DNA from 2 places in the Nonomuraea sp. H19 genome. Region 2 is predicted to be linked to the other one. Evidence: riboswitches for the same ligand, from Rfam matches in the RefSeq annotation. Region 2 holds a riboswitch; the other holds the start of a gene.
What was found. Region 2 has a riboswitch for glycine ahead of gcvT (glycine cleavage system aminomethyltransferase GcvT). Riboswitches for the same ligand answer to the same signal wherever they lie in the genome.

Region 1 (7,229 bases), on a different contig from region 2:
GGCTCGATCATCAGGGTCCCCGCCACCGGGAACGACATGGTCGGCGCGTGGAAGCCGTAGTCGATGAGCCTCTTGGCCACGTCGTCCACGGTGACGCCGGTCTCCTTGGTGATCTGCCGCAGGTCGATGATGCACTCGTGCGCCACCAGCCCGCCGCGCCCGGTGTACAGCACCGGGTAGTGCGGGGCCAGCCGGCGGGCCAGGTAGTTCGCCGACAGGATGGCCTGCTCGGTCGCCGCCGTGAGCCCTTCCGAGCCCATCATCCGGATGTACGCCCACGAGATCGGCAAGATCCCCGCCGACCCGTACGGAGCGGCGGACACGGGCCCGACGGGGCTGTCGTCGTGCAGCGGGTGGGCGGGCAGGTAGGGGGCCAGGTGGCCGCGCACCGCGACCGGGCCGACGCCGGGGCCGCCGCCGCCGTGCGGGATGCAGAACGTCTTGTGCAGGTTGAGGTGGGACACGTCGGCCCCGAACTCGCCCGGCTTGGCCAGCCCGACCAGGGCGTTGAGGTTGGCCCCGTCGACGTACACCTGGCCGCCGGCCTCGTGCACCTTGGCGCACACCTCGGTGATCGTCTCCTCGTACACGCCGTGCGTCGACGGGTACGTCACCATGATCGCCGCCAGCGCGTCACGATGCTTGGCGATCTTGGCGTCGAGGTCCTCCAGGTCCACGTTGCCGTCGGAGTCGCAGGCCACGACGACGACGCGCATGCCGGCCATGACGGCGCTGGCCGCGTTGGTGCCGTGCGCGGAGGACGGGATGAGGCAGACCTCGCGTCCGGCCTGCCCGTGCGCGCGATGGTAGGCGCGGATGGCGAGCAGCCCGGCGAACTCGCCCTGGGAGCCGGCGTTCGGCTGGATGGAGACCGCGTCGTAGCCGGTGACCTCGGCCAGCCAGCGCTCCAGCGTGCCGATCAGCTCCAGGTAGCCTTCGGTCTGGTCGGCGGGCGCGTACGGGTGGATCGCGGCGAACTCGGGCCAGGTGATCGGCTCCATCTCGGTGCTCGCGTTGAGCTTCATCGTGCAGGAGCCGAGCGGGATCATGGAGCGGTCGAGCGCGATGTCCTTGTCCTGCAGCCTGCGCAGGTAGCGCAGCATCGCGGTCTCGGAGTGGTGGCTGTGGAAGACCGGGTGCGTCAGGTACGCCGACTCGCGCAGCAGCCCGGCGGGCAGCGCGTCCGAGCAGCCCTCGATGTCCACGTCCGTGCCGGACAGGCCGAAGGCCGCCCACACCGCGGCGACCTCGGCGGCGCCGGTCTTCTCGTCGCAGGCGATGGAGACGTGGTCGTCGCCGGCCCGCCAGAGGTTGACGCCCCGCTCGGCGGCCGCGGCGACCACCTCGGCGGCCCGGCCGGGCACCCGGACCAGGACGGTGTCGAAGAACTCGCGGTGCACGACCTCCAGGCCGGCCCGGCGCAGTCCCTCGGCGAGGGCGACAGCGTGCCGGTGCACCCGGTGGGCGATGCGGCGCAGCCCGTCGGGACCGTGGTAGACGGCGTACATGCCGGCGATGACGGCGAGCAGGACCTGCGCGGTGCAGATGTTGCTGGTGGCCTTCTCGCGGCGGATGTGCTGCTCGCGGGTCTGCAGCGCGAGCCGGTAGGCGGGGTCGCCGTCGGCGTCCACGGACACGCCCACGAGACGCCCGGGAAGCTGGCGCTGCAGGCCCTCGCGGACGGACATGTACGCGGCGTGCGGCCCGCCGAACCCGAACGGCACCCCGAAGCGCTGCGAGGACCCGATCGCGATGTCGGCGCCCAGCTCGCCCGGCGCGGCCACGAGCGTCAGGGCCAGCAGGTCAGCGGCGGCCACCACGAGCGCGCCCATCTCGCGGGCCGCGGCGGCCACGGCGCGGAAGTCGCGCACCCGCCCGGAGGCCCCCGGGTACTGGACGAGCACGCCGAAGCACTCGGGCAGCTCGCCGTCCAGCGGGCTTTCCACCAGCGTGATGCCGAGCGGCTCGGCCCTGGTGGCCAGCACGGCCTTGGTCTGGGGCAGGGTGTCGGCGTCGATCACGAACACGCTGCTCTTGGACTTGCCGGCGCGGCGGGCCAGCGTCATGGCCTCGGCGGCGGCGGTGCCCTCGTCGAGCAGGGACGCTCCGGCGACGGGCAGGCCCGTGAGGTCGGAGACGACGGTCTGGAAGTTCAGCAGCGCCTCGAGGCGGCCCTGCGAGATCTCCGGCTGGTACGGCGTGTACGCGGTGTACCAGCCCGGGTTCTCCAGCAGGTTGCGGCGGATGACGGCGGGCGTGATCGTGTCGTGGTAGCCGAGGCCGATCATGGAGGTGAGCACCCGGTTGCGGTCGGCGAGGGAGCGCAGTTCGGCGATCGCCTCGGTCTCGCTCGCCGCGGCGGGCAGCTTGAGCCGGTCCTTGGCCCTGATGGCCTCGGGGACGGCCACTGCCACGAGGTCCGCCACGGACTCGAAGCCGACGGCCTCGAGCATGCGCTGCTGCTCGGACTCCGATGGGCCGATGTGCCTGGACGAGAACGGCGGAGCGGACAGATCGGTCATAGGGAATGCCTCCCGAGGCTATGGAGACCGGCGCCAGGGCGCGGGCGAGTGCCGGATCTCCCCCTCTGTCAGCGCGGGCGTCACCGCGACCTGAGAGCTTCACCCCGGGACAGGGGCTTGCACCGTCGGTGAGGCGCGCCTGGCGGGCGCGCCTGCTTTCCAGAGTTGCCTCGCCCGAGCGGTACAGGATGCCTGAGAGATTCCGGGGAGGGTTGCTCCTTCGGCGCTCCGGACCCGAGGGCCCGGAGACTCTCCCGCACGGGGTCGTCAGCCTTGCTGTCCTAGATTACAACCCTATGCGATACATGCTACGTCGCCGGGCGATTACTACCCTATGCGAAACGTCCAGCACTCCAGGCAACGCCTACGGCGTAGCGCGTCCAGCGATGCGCCGCAGGCCGCGGTTTGCGCGCCTACGGCGTGGCGCGTCCATGCGGTGCACAACAGGCAGCGGCCTGCGCCTACGGCGTGGCGCGTCCAGCGATGCGCCGCAGGCCGCGGTTTGCGCGCCTACGGCGTGGCGCGTCCAGCGGCGCGCACCAGGCAGCGGCGGTTTGCGCGCCTACCCTATGCGTCGCGCGCGTCGCCGCTGGGCGAGTTCGTCAGCGGGGTGGTCGGCCGGGACGGTGTCCTCGACCGCCGCTCTTTCCCCCGGCAGCTCCGCGAGGGATCCCTCGACCTCGCGCCAGACCCGGCCGAGCGCGATGCCGAACACGCCCTGACCGCCCTGGAGCAGATCGATCACCTCGTCGGCCGAGGTGCACTCGTAGACGCTGACGCCGTCGCTCATGAGCGTGATCTGCGCGAGGTCGGCGACCCCGCGATCGCGCAGGTGCTGCACGGCCGTGCGGATCTGCTGCAGCGACACCCCGGTGTCGAGGAGCCGCTTGACGACCTTGAGCACCAGGATGTCGCGGAAGCTGTAGAGCCGCTGGGAGCCCGATCCGTGCGCGGCTCTTATCGTGGGCTCGACCAGCCCCGTGCGCGCCCAGTAGTCAAGCTGCCTGTAGGTGATGCCGGCCGCCGCGCAGGCCGTCGGCCCGCGGTATCCGATGTCGCCCGGCAACGCCGCGGGCTGCTCGTCGAAGAGCAGACCCTGCTCTCCGGCACGCTGCCGCGCGTCCTCACGCCGCACCGGATCTTCCTGGCCGGCCGTCTTTCCCTCGCCGCTGCTGACCGCCACGCGGACCTCCGGCTTTCTCTCATCCCACGGCCTGATCTGGGGGTTCGTAAAGGGCGACCGCAGGTTTCACTTGCACCGTAGGACCGTGACCATGGCGAGTCAACGATCCGGCTCGGCGCGTCGTGAAGCGTAAATGCACCGAAATACCTACCCCGCCCTGCCGAAGTCTTCGGGAGTGATCGTGTCAAGGAACTCCCTGAACTTCTCCACCTCATCCTCCTGGTCGTCCGGGATGACTACGCCGGCCTCCTGGACCACCTCCTCGCTGGCGAAGATGCGCGCTCCCGTGCGCAGCGCGAGCGCGATCGAGTCCGACGGCCGCGCGCTCACCTCCACGCCGTTGGAGAAGACGAGGTCGGCGAAGAAGATGCCGTCGCGCAGCGCGACGATGTTGACCGCCCGCAGGCCGACGCCGAGGGCGCTGAGCACGTCTCGGAAGAGGTCATGGGTGAGCGGCCGGGGCGGTGGCTCCTCCGCCTGGGCCAGGGCGATGGCCGTGGCTTCGGTCATGCCAATCCATATAGGAAGGAACCGCTCCCCGTGTGCCTCCTTGAGCAAGACGATCGGCTGATTTGTGGGCATTTCAACTCGTACGCCCACGACCTCCATCTGCAACACGGGCTGCTCCGTATTCCTGACCGGTCACCCGGCACAGCTATTTGCTCGTCGCTTCTGCTGACTGGCTACTTCAATTCAACGTAACACCCAGCGGGCCTGGATGTGCCCCCGCCTCCCAGCTCGCTACGGTCTCAACGCCCCAACACAGCTCGCACCCCCGTGCGCACAAGGGATGCGTGCAGGTCGAGCAGGAGCGTGGACAACTCTCGGGCGACCTCGTCGGCCTCGCCGATGGCCCCCGGGGCGCGTCGTTTCAGTATGGGGGCGACGGTCTGCTCCACCAGGCCGCACTCGCGCTCGGCCGCGGCCCTGACCGCGCGCAGGTGCCTGGCGTGCAGGCCGAAGCGGGCCAGAGCGCCGACGGTCCGCGCCACCTTGAGCGCCTCCTCGTCGTAGCGCCTGGCCACCGGTTCCAGGAGGCCGTAGTCCTCGAGCTCGGCGAGCGTCTCCTCGTCGATCCCGGCCGCCTCCAGCAGCTCCGCCCGGCTGAGCCTGACCTCCTGCTTGTCCTGCACCGCGCGGGGGCGGCCGAAGCTCTCGGCCATCCTGTCCTTGATCACCCGCAGCGGCAGGTAGTGGTCACGCTGCTCGGTCAGGATGAAGCGCAGTTGCTCCACGTGCAGGTGGGTGAACTTGCGGTAGCCGGAAGGGCTGCGCTCGGGCTCGATCAGCCCCTCGCCCTCCAAAAACCTGATCTTGGAGATGGTCACATCGGGGAACTCGCCCTGGAGCAGCGCGAGCACCTCCCCGATACTCATGTGCGAGCGCGCGGCCTGTGAGGTCATGCGGCCTCCTCTGCCGGCCGCATGACCTCGCACGAAGCCGCGTGCCTTGATCGCTCGCTTCGCTCAATCATGCGCCGGAGTTGCCACGCATCAGGAAGACGAGGCGGAACTTGCCGATCTGCACCTCGTCTCCGGAGTGCAGGGGAACCTCCTCGATCCGCTCCCTGTTGACGTAGGTGCCGTTGAGGCTGCCCACGTCACGCACCGAGAACTGGCCGCCGCGGTGGCGGTAGAACTCGACGTGGCGGCGGGAGACGGTGATGTCGTCCAGGAAGATGTCGCTCTCCGGGTGGCGCCCGGTCGTGGTCAGCTCCTTGTCGAGCCGGAAGCGGCTCCCCTGATTGGGACCCCTGGTCACCGAGAGCAACGCCGTGCCGGGCGGCAGCTGCTCGAGCAGCGCCCTCTCGGCCAGGAGCATGTCGCCTGTCTCAGCCTCGTACGCCTCGATTCCCGCGACCGAGATCGTCGACGTGGTGTCCCCGGAGACCTCGGGTCTGGTCAGCGGTGACCCACAGCGGGAACAGAAACGGGCATCCTCGGGGTTGGCGTGCCCGCACTGCGTGCAGTAGACGCTCGGCATCGATCGGCTCGGCCTCCTACCGCGAAGACGCGGCGACGGTGCTCGGGGCGCGCCTCGCTTCGCTTTTCACGTTTGCGAATGCCGCAACTTACGCTGATCAGCGGCAAAGGTCAACTCGGGGCGCTGGACGGTTGGTTTGGACGCAGACAAAGTTACCGCCGCTTCCGCCCCGTGGTCCATGCCGCCGCGCGTTTATACATTACGATCTTGCGGCGCCGTGCGCGCGCATGAGCCGCAATTCTGCGGCACTTTGCCGGCTGCGGGGCCTGCGTCCGCAGCTTTTCCCACCGTACCGCCACGTTGCGTGATCGGCGGTCAGGACGCGGCCTGCTCGACGATGCGCGCCCAGCGTTCGAGCAGGGCCTGGGCGCTGTCCATGTCGGGGGCCTCGGCCCACAGGTCGGTGACGGGCTCGGCGGCGGCGGGCAGGACCAGCACCCAGCTGCCGTCCTCGCGGGCGACCCGCACGCCGTCAGTGGTGTCGATGCGGTGGCCGTCTGGCTCGGACTCGGCCGTTTCGATGACCGAGCGCATGACGGCGCCCTTGGCCGCCCACGGCGTGGGCACGGTGCGTTTGAGCATCTTGACCTCGGGGATCCTGGCGTCGATCTGGCTGAGCGACAGGCGGGTGCGGGCGACCAGGCCCAGCAGGCGCATGAACGCGGCCAGCCCGTCGATGGCGGGGCTGAACTCCGGCACCACGAACCCGCCGCGCCCATCCGCCGCGAAGATCATGTCGGCGCCCGCCGCGGCCGAGGTGAGGGCGTCGAGGGAGGTGGAGGTCCACTGCACCTGGACGCCGTGGAAGCGGCAGACCTGCTCGGCGACCCTGGTCGCGGTGACCGGAAGCGCCACCTGGCCGCCCCTGCGCTCGGCGGCGACGAGGTCGAGCACGACGAGCAGGGCGCGTTCGTCGTTGATGAGGTGACCCATCTCGTCCACGAGGGCGATGCGCTCGCCGACCGGATCGAAGCGGACGCCGAACGCCGCCCGCGAGGAGCTCACGAGCTCCGACAGGCGCTGCAGGTCGCGGCGGCGCTCGGCCAGCGTCTCGGTGGGCGAGACGTCGTCGAGGCGGGCGTTCACGGTCAGCACCTCCACGCCCACCCGGCCCAGCAGCGTGGGCATGACCAGCGAGGAGGTGCCGCCGGCGCAGTCGACGACGACCTTCATGTCTCTGACGTCGCCCACGCCGACGTGGCGCAGCAACTCCTGGGTGTAGTCCTCGACCGCCCTGGCCGGGTAGGTGAGCTCGGCGATCTCGCCGGGGAAGGCGCGGCGGAACTCCTGGCGGGAGAAGACCCGCTCCAGCTTGCGCTGGGCGGCCGGGGGCAGGTCGGCGCCGCGGTCGTCCATGATGATGATGTCCACGCTCTGCGGGTCCCCGGGCGTGGTGCGCAGCGCGATGCCGCCGGCGGCCGACTCGCGGGCGGTGTGGAAGCGGGCCACCGGCAGCGGGGCGGCCTCCAGGTCGAGCACGTTGATCGCGCCGGCGGTGAGCGCGCCGATGACGGCCCGCTTGAGCGCCCTGGCGGCCAGCG
Region 2 (7,229 bases):
GCGCCACCCAGTCCATGGCCTGCAGCGGGTCCTTCTCCGCCGGCTCCGACTGCAGGCGGCGGTGGAGCTGGTTGGCGCGGCGCTTGACCTTGAGGCCACCGGGCAGTACGCCTTCCTTGGCGATGCCGCGGCGCACGCACTCCGACATGACGCGCCACAGGTTGAGGATGCCCGCGCGGATCTCCTCCTCGGTGCGCCCGAAGGCCTTCTCGTTCTCCAGCATGAGGGCGGAGATCGACAGGCCCGTGTTGGAGCAGTGCTTGAGCAGCTCCTCCCCGGTGGTGAAGGGGTAGGGGAGCACGGTGTCGTCCGGCTTGATGCGGTCGGCACCGGTGGCCTGCTCGTCCACCACGAAGCCGCCGCCGACCGAGAAGTAGACCTTCTCTCTGAGCTTCTCGCCGTCCGAGGTGTACGCGGTGAAGCGCATGCCGTTCGGGTGCTCGGGGAGCGAGATCTTGCGTTCGAAGACGAGGTCCTCGCCCACGACGAAGGGGATCTCGCGCGTGCCGTACAGCTTGACCGTGCCCGAGGCGCGCATGGCGGCCAGGCGGTCCTCGATCGTGTCGACGTCCACCAGCTCGGGCTTCTCGCCCGAAAGGCCCAGCAGGACGGCCTTGTCGCTGCCGTGGCCCTTGCCAGTCAGGCCCAGGGAACCGTACAGGATCGCCTCGACGCGGGCGACGCGCGGCAGGAGGCCGTCGTCGTGCAGGCCGCGGGCGAACTTGTGCGCGGCCGCCATCGGGCCGCCGGTGTGGGAGCTGGAGGGGCCGATGCCTATTTTGAAGAGGTCGAAGACGCTGATCGCCATTGATGTGCGCCCTTCAGGCAGGGCCGGGGCCCCGGTGAGGGCCCCGGCGAAATTAGATCAGGACTCACCCGAGGTGAGCGCCGTGTACTCCTCGGCGGACAGCAGGTCCTCCGGGTCGCCCTCCATACGGACGCGGAACATCCAGCCCTCGCCGTACGGGTCGCTGTTGGCGAGCGACGGGTCGTCCGCGACGGCCTGGTTCACCTCGACGATCTCGCCGCCGACCGGCGTGTAGATCTCGCTCACGGACTTGGTCGACTCCACTTCCCCGACCGAGTCGCCGGCCTCGACGACCGAACCGACATCGGGGAGCTGCACATAGACGACATCACCAAGCGCGTCGGCGGCATAGGCCGTGATGCCGACGGTCACGGTCAGCCCGTCGTCGACCCCGGCCACCCACTCGTGCTCCTTGGTGTAGCTCAGGTCGTCAGGGATGTTGCTCACTTCTTCCTCCTGTAAAAGGGCAGCTCGACCAGGTCCATAGGTTCTTGGCTGCCCCGGATGTCCACGGCCAGGCTTTTTTCGGCCCCGGTGTCCACGTAGGCCATCGCGATGGGCTTGCCCAGAGTCTGGGAAGGCGCACCGCTGGTGACCTCGCCGACGACGACGCCGTCTTTGGTGACCGGGTAACCATGTCGCGGCACCCGGCGGCCCCGTGCGACCAGGCCGACGAGGCGGCGCCGGGGCGGATCGTCCTTGACCGCCTCGAGCGCCGACCTGCCGACGAAGTCGCCGGGCTTGTCGAATTTCACCACTTTGCCGAGCCCCGCGTCGAACGGGGTGAGCTCGGCGGTGAGCTCGTTGCCGTACAGCGGCATACCCGCCTCCAGCCTGAGCGTGTCCCGGCTGGACAGGCCCGCGGGCTTGAGTCCGTACGGCTCGCCCGCGGCCATGAGCGCGTGCCAGAGGGGCACCGCGTCCTGGTTGGCGACGAAGAGCTCGAACCCGTCCTCGCCGGTGTAGCCGGTACGGGCGATGAGCGCCTCCCGCCCGTCCACCAGGCCGGGCAGGCCCGCGTAGTACTTGAGCCCGCCGAGGTCGGCGTCGGTGAGCGTGGCGAGGATCTCCTGGGAACGGGGCCCCTGTACGGCGATCAGGGCGTACTGGTCGGAGCGGTCTTCGACCACCGCGTCGTACGCCTTCGCGCGAATCGTCAGCTCATTCGCGACTTTTTCGTAGTTTGAGGCGTTTGCCACGACCATGAATTCCTCGTCGCCGAGCCGGTACACGATGAGGTCGTCGAGCACCCCGCCCCGCTCATTGACGATCATGGTGTATCTGGCCCGCCCGGGCGCCACCGCCGACAGGTGGCCGACCAGCGCGTAGTCCAGCGCCTGCCCGGCCTGCGGCCCTGTTACGAAGATCTCGCCCATGTGGGAGAGGTCGAACAGCCCGGCCGCCTCGCGAACGGCGTTGTGCTCCGCGGACTCGCTTCCGTACCGGAGGGGCATGAGCCACCCCGCGAAGTCGGTGAGCGTGGCGCCGAGGCTCTCGTGAACGTCTCGTAGCGGTGTCGGTCGGGACATTTTGCGCACCTCAGGACAGGATCGGATGCCAGCATCCTCCCCCTCTGTCATTGATGCCTGAGAGCTTCGCCCGGGTTTTACCGGACTTTCACCTTCGGCGAGGCCCCAGCAGGCCTGCTTTCCAGAGGACACCTCGTCCGTGCGGTCCTTTGCCTTGAGAGGTTCGCGGGGAGGGCTTGCTCCTTCAGGGACCCTGACCGGCTGTCAGGGTGCTCTCCCGCACGGTTTCGTCGGTGATGTCCGTCAGCCTAGTGCCGTGACGGGGGTGTTGTCGCGTACCGGTCTGTCCTGAACCGTCCGGGGGACGGTGACGTCGATAGAGGTATGAATCGGCGAACGGCGGCTCTGGGCCTCGCGGCCGCCCTGACAGTCACGTCCTGCGGCGCCCAGGAGGCCGCGGCTCCCGCGCCACCGCCTCGCTACGAGGCCAGTCTGACGGTGCTCGAAGGCGGCGGGCACGGGCCCCAGTTATGCACGATGGTCGCGGAGTCGAACCCGCCCCAGTGCGGTGGTCCCGACGTCATGGGCTGGGACTGGAGCAAGGTGAAGCATGAGTCGCTGGCCGGCGTGAAGTGGGGCTCGTACCGGGTGGTCGGCACCTGGGACGGCGCCCGGCTGACCCTGACGGAGCCGCCGGGAGAGCCGGTGCGGGCCAGGGAGGATCCGGCGGGGGAGGGCGGGTTCGCGAGCCCGTGCCCCAAGCCCGCGGGCGGCTGGCGGCCCGTCGATCCGGCCAGGGCGACGCAGGAGACCCTGGAGAAGGCGATGTCGCTGGCCGGGACGGCCGAGGAGTTCGCGGGAGCGTGGCTCGACCAGAGCTACCTGGACCCGCTCCTGACTCCCAGGGAGACGGAGAAGCAGGGCAACGATCCGAAGCGCCTGGTCCTGAATCTCAAGTTCACCGGCGACCTGGCGGGTCGTGAGAAGTGGATCCGGGGGGTGTGGGGCGGCGCGTTGTGCGTGAGCGGCGCGCAGCGCAGCCAGGCCGAGCTGCACGAGATCCAGCGGCAGGTGGAGGGCGAGATGGGCAGCGGCGGCCTCATCACGGCGTCTTCCAGCGTGACGCGGAACCGGGTGGAGGTGACCTCCTGGCTGACGAGCGATGACCTGCGCCGCAGGGTCGAGGAGAAGTACGGCAAGGACGTCGTCTTCTTCGACGACGTGCTGAAGCCGGTCGCGTAACGGCCGCGGGTGCCCGAGAAGGCATCCGCGGCTTTTCACCAGCATGTCGAGTGGCCGGCTTGCGTGGCACGAACCGTATGCTGTACGGTACGACGTACGATACGCTCGAAGGAGATCATGTGACCTTGCACGACATCCGGCCTTTCCGCCTCGAAACCGCCCAAGCCGATCTGGACGATCTGCACGCGCGGCTCGACCGGGTGCGCTGGCCGGACGAGGTCCCCGGTCTGGGCTGGGGATATGGCGTTCCGCTCGGCCACCTCAAGGAGCTGGTCGCGTACTGGCGTACCGGCTATGACTGGGCCGGCGCCCAGGCCGAGCTGAACCGGCATGACCAGTTCGTCACCGAGATCGACGGGCAGCGGGTCCACTTCCTCCACATCCGGTCCGCGAACCCCGATGCCCTGCCCCTGCTGATCACCCACGGCTGGCCCCGCTCCCCCGTGGAGTACCTCGACGTGATCGAGCCGCTCAGCCGGGACTTCCACCTGGTCATCCCGTCCCTGCCCGGCTATGGGCTGTCCGGTCCCACCCATGAGATCGGATGGGGCTCCACCCGCATCGCCAGAGCCTGGCTGGAGCTCATGACCCGGCTCGGCTACGAGCGTTTCGGCGTTCAGGGCGGTGACTGGGGCACCTGGATCTCGCGAGAGGTCGGCGTGCTGGCTCCGGAACGCGTCGCCGGCATGCACGGCAACGGCATCATCTGCTTCCCCATCGGCGCGCCCGGCGAGTTCGACGACCTGAGCGAGGTGGAGCAGGAACGCCTGGCCTTCCGCGAGCGCTACCTGACCGAGCAGTACGGCTACAAGCTCATCCAGTCGGCCCGGCCGCAGACCTTCGCCTACGGCATGGCCGATTCGCCGGTCGCGCTGCTGGCCTGGTTCGCCGGCGTCTACCACGAGTGGAGCGACGCCGGCATCGACACCGACCGGCTGCTGACCACGGTCATGCTCTACTGGCTGACCAACACCGCCGGCTCGGCCGCCCGGTCGTTCGTCGAGACGCCGGACACCGACCAGGACACCAGCGTCGAGTGGGAGCTCAAGCCGGCCACGGTGCCCACGTCGATCTCGGTTTTCCCCAAGGACATCCTGCGGCCGATCCGGCGCTTCGCCGAGCGCGACAACAACATCGTCGGCTGGGTGGAGCACGACCAGGGCGGCACGTTCGCCGCCCTGGAACAGCCGGAGGCGTTCGTCGCCGACGTCCGCGCGTTCTTCACGGGGCTGCGCTGAGGAGCACCGGCACTGAGCCGGTCAGCAGGCCGCCACCAGCGCCTCGAAGGTCGCGCAGTCGTCGGCCGCCTCCGGATGCCACTGCACGGCGACCGTGAACGGGCCCGAGTCCAGCTCGACCGCTTCGATCGTGCCGTCCTCGGCCGTGGCGGTGACGGTGAGGCCGGGGGCGAGGCGGTCGATGGCCTGATGGTGGTAGTGCGGGACGGTCACCGGCTCCGTGCCCAGGGCCTTGGCCAGCCGGGTGCCGGGGGCGGGGGTGATGGGCAGCGGGCCGAAACGGCCGGGCGCGGGGGAGTGGCCCGTGTGCCCGACCACGTCGGGGAGGTGCTGGTGGAGGGTGCCGCCGAGGGTGACGTTCAGCACCTGGAGGCCGCGGCAGATGCCCAGGAACGGCAGCTCGGCGTCGAGGGCGGCGCTGATCACGGCGAACTCCGCCTCGTCCCGAAATTTGCGGATATAGCTGGTCTTTTCCTCCGGTGTCGTGCCGTACCTGGCCGGGTCGATGTCGCCGCCCCCGGCCAGGATCAGCCCGTCCAGGCGGCTCACGACCTGCGCGGGATCGCCGGCCGGCGGCAGGACGACGGGCTGCCCGCCGGCGCGTACGACCTGCTCCACGTACATGTACGGCAGGAGCGCGACGGTCATGTCGGTCCACACCGTGAACTTCGCGGGCTCGACGTAGGACGTGATGCCGATGACAGGACGCACGACCCCTCCTAGAGCGGCGTCACGTAGGCGCCGGAAATGCCGCCGTCCACCAGGAACTCGCTGGCCGTGATGAACGACGCGTCGTCGCTGGCCAGGAACGCCACCGCGGCCGCGATCTCCGTGGCCTCGGCGAAGCGCCCCACGGGAACGTGCACCAGCCGCCGCTGCGCCCGCTCCGGGTCCTTGGCGAACAGCTCCTGCAGCAGCGGCGTGTTCACCGGCCCGGGGCACAGGGCGTTGACCCGGATGCCCTCCCTGGCGAACTGCACGCCGAGCTCGCGGGACATCGCCAGCACGCCGCCCTTGGAGGCGGTGTAGGAGATCTGCGACGTCGCCGACCCCATGACGGCCACGAACGAGGCGGTGTTGATGATCGAGCCCTTGCCCTGCCGCCGCATGTACGGGATCGCGTGCTTGCAGCACAGGTAGACGCTGGTCAGGTTGACCTCCTGGACGCGGCGCCAGGCGTCGATGCCGGTCTCCAGGATCGAGTCGTCGTCGGGCGGCGAGATGCCGGCGTTGTTGAAGGCGATGTCCACGCTGCCGTACGTCGCGTGCGCCGTCTCGTACATCCGCACGACGTCGTCCTCGCTGGTCACGTCGGCCTTGACGAAAAGGCCGCCGACCTCGGCCGCGGCCTTCTTGCCCGCCTCCTCGTCGACGTCCACGCAGACGACCCTGGCGCCTTCCTCGGCGAACCTGCGGGCCGTGGCCAGCCCGATGCCGCTGCCCGCGCCGGTGATGACGGCCACCCGATCCTGCAACCGCTGCACTGATCTCACTCCCTGCTCATTATTCGCTTTGCTCACTGCGCCGGGTTCACTCCCTGCTCATTTGGTCGTTCACCGCTCCTCATTCGCTTCGCGGAGTCCCTCCTTCGTCGGGCCTCCACTCCGCTCACTGCGTCGGGTTCACTCCCACGAAATGAAGACGTTCTTGGTCTCGGTGAACGCCGCCAGGGCGTCCGGGCCGAGCTCCCTGCCGAGGCCGGACTGCTTGAAGCCGCCGAACGGGGTCCAGTAGCGGACCGACGAGTGCGAGTTCACCGACAGCGCGCCCGCTTCGACCGCCCTGGCCACGCGCAACGCTCGTCCCACGTCGCGGGTCCAGATGGAGCCGCTCAGCCCGTAGGGGGTGTCGTTGGCGATCCGTACGGCCTCCGCCTCGTCCCGGAACGGCACGACCGACACGACGGGCCCGAAGATCTCCTCGGTGAACGCCCGGTCGGTGACGTCCGGGGTCAGCACGGTCGGCGGGAACCAGTAGCCCTTGCCCTGCGGGCAGGATCCCTGCAGGTAGGGGGTGCCGTCCGCGACGAAGCCGCGAACCCGGTCGAGATGCTCGGCGCTGATCAGCGGCCCCATCTCGGTGCTCTCGTCGAGCGGGTCGCCGACTTTGACGCCCTGTACGGCCGGGGTGAGCAGCGCCATGAACGCGTCGTACACGTCGGCCTGGACGAGCAGCCTGGACCGGGCGCAGCAGTCCTGGCCCGCGTTGTCGAAGACGGCATAAGGCGCGGTTTTCGCCGCCTTTTCGAGGTCCGCATCCGCGAAGACGATATTCGCGGATTTGCCGCCCAGCTCCAGCGTCACCCGCTTCACGTGGGCGGCGGCCTTGGCGGCGATCTCCTTGCCCACCTCGGTCGAGCCGGTGAACACGATCTTGGCCACGTCCGGGTGCTCCACCAGCCTGGCCCCCGCGACCTCCCCTGCCCCAGGCAGAACCTGGAGCACCCCCTCGGGGAGGCCCGCCGCCAAGGCC

Region 1: linked by a shared signal. The riboswitch ahead of gcvP (aminomethyl-transferring glycine dehydrogenase) and the one ahead of gcvT (glycine cleavage system aminomethyltransferase GcvT) in region 2 are both predicted to bind glycine.

The regions. Positions count from the first base shown of each region.
Region 1 covers NZ_JBQHCV010000022.1:71,111-78,339, reverse strand. The annotation lists gene gcvP (aminomethyl-transferring glycine dehydrogenase) at 1-2,522, opposite strand, end outside; glycine riboswitch at 2,578-2,691, opposite strand; glycine riboswitch at 2,692-2,789, opposite strand; gene ACTMTI_RS38860 (MerR family transcriptional regulator) at 3,085-3,705, opposite strand; gene ACTMTI_RS38855 (bifunctional nuclease family protein) at 3,853-4,323, opposite strand; gene ftsR (transcriptional regulator FtsR) at 4,455-5,108, opposite strand; gene ACTMTI_RS38845 (FHA domain-containing protein) at 5,176-5,688, opposite strand; gene ACTMTI_RS38840 (sugar phosphate nucleotidyltransferase) at 6,004-7,229, opposite strand, start outside.
Region 2 covers NZ_JBQHCV010000004.1:325,802-333,030, forward strand. The annotation lists gene ACTMTI_RS10870 (L-serine ammonia-lyase) at 1-808, opposite strand, end outside; gene gcvH (glycine cleavage system protein GcvH) at 866-1,255, opposite strand; gene gcvT (glycine cleavage system aminomethyltransferase GcvT) at 1,252-2,337, opposite strand; glycine riboswitch at 2,372-2,469, opposite strand; glycine riboswitch at 2,470-2,567, opposite strand; gene ACTMTI_RS10885 (hypothetical protein) at 2,662-3,519, shown strand; gene ACTMTI_RS10890 (epoxide hydrolase family protein) at 3,639-4,757, shown strand; gene ACTMTI_RS10895 (gamma-glutamyl-gamma-aminobutyrate hydrolase family protein) at 4,779-5,468, opposite strand; gene ACTMTI_RS10900 (3-oxoacyl-ACP reductase) at 5,477-6,241, opposite strand; gene ACTMTI_RS10905 (aldehyde dehydrogenase family protein) at 6,380-7,229, opposite strand, start outside.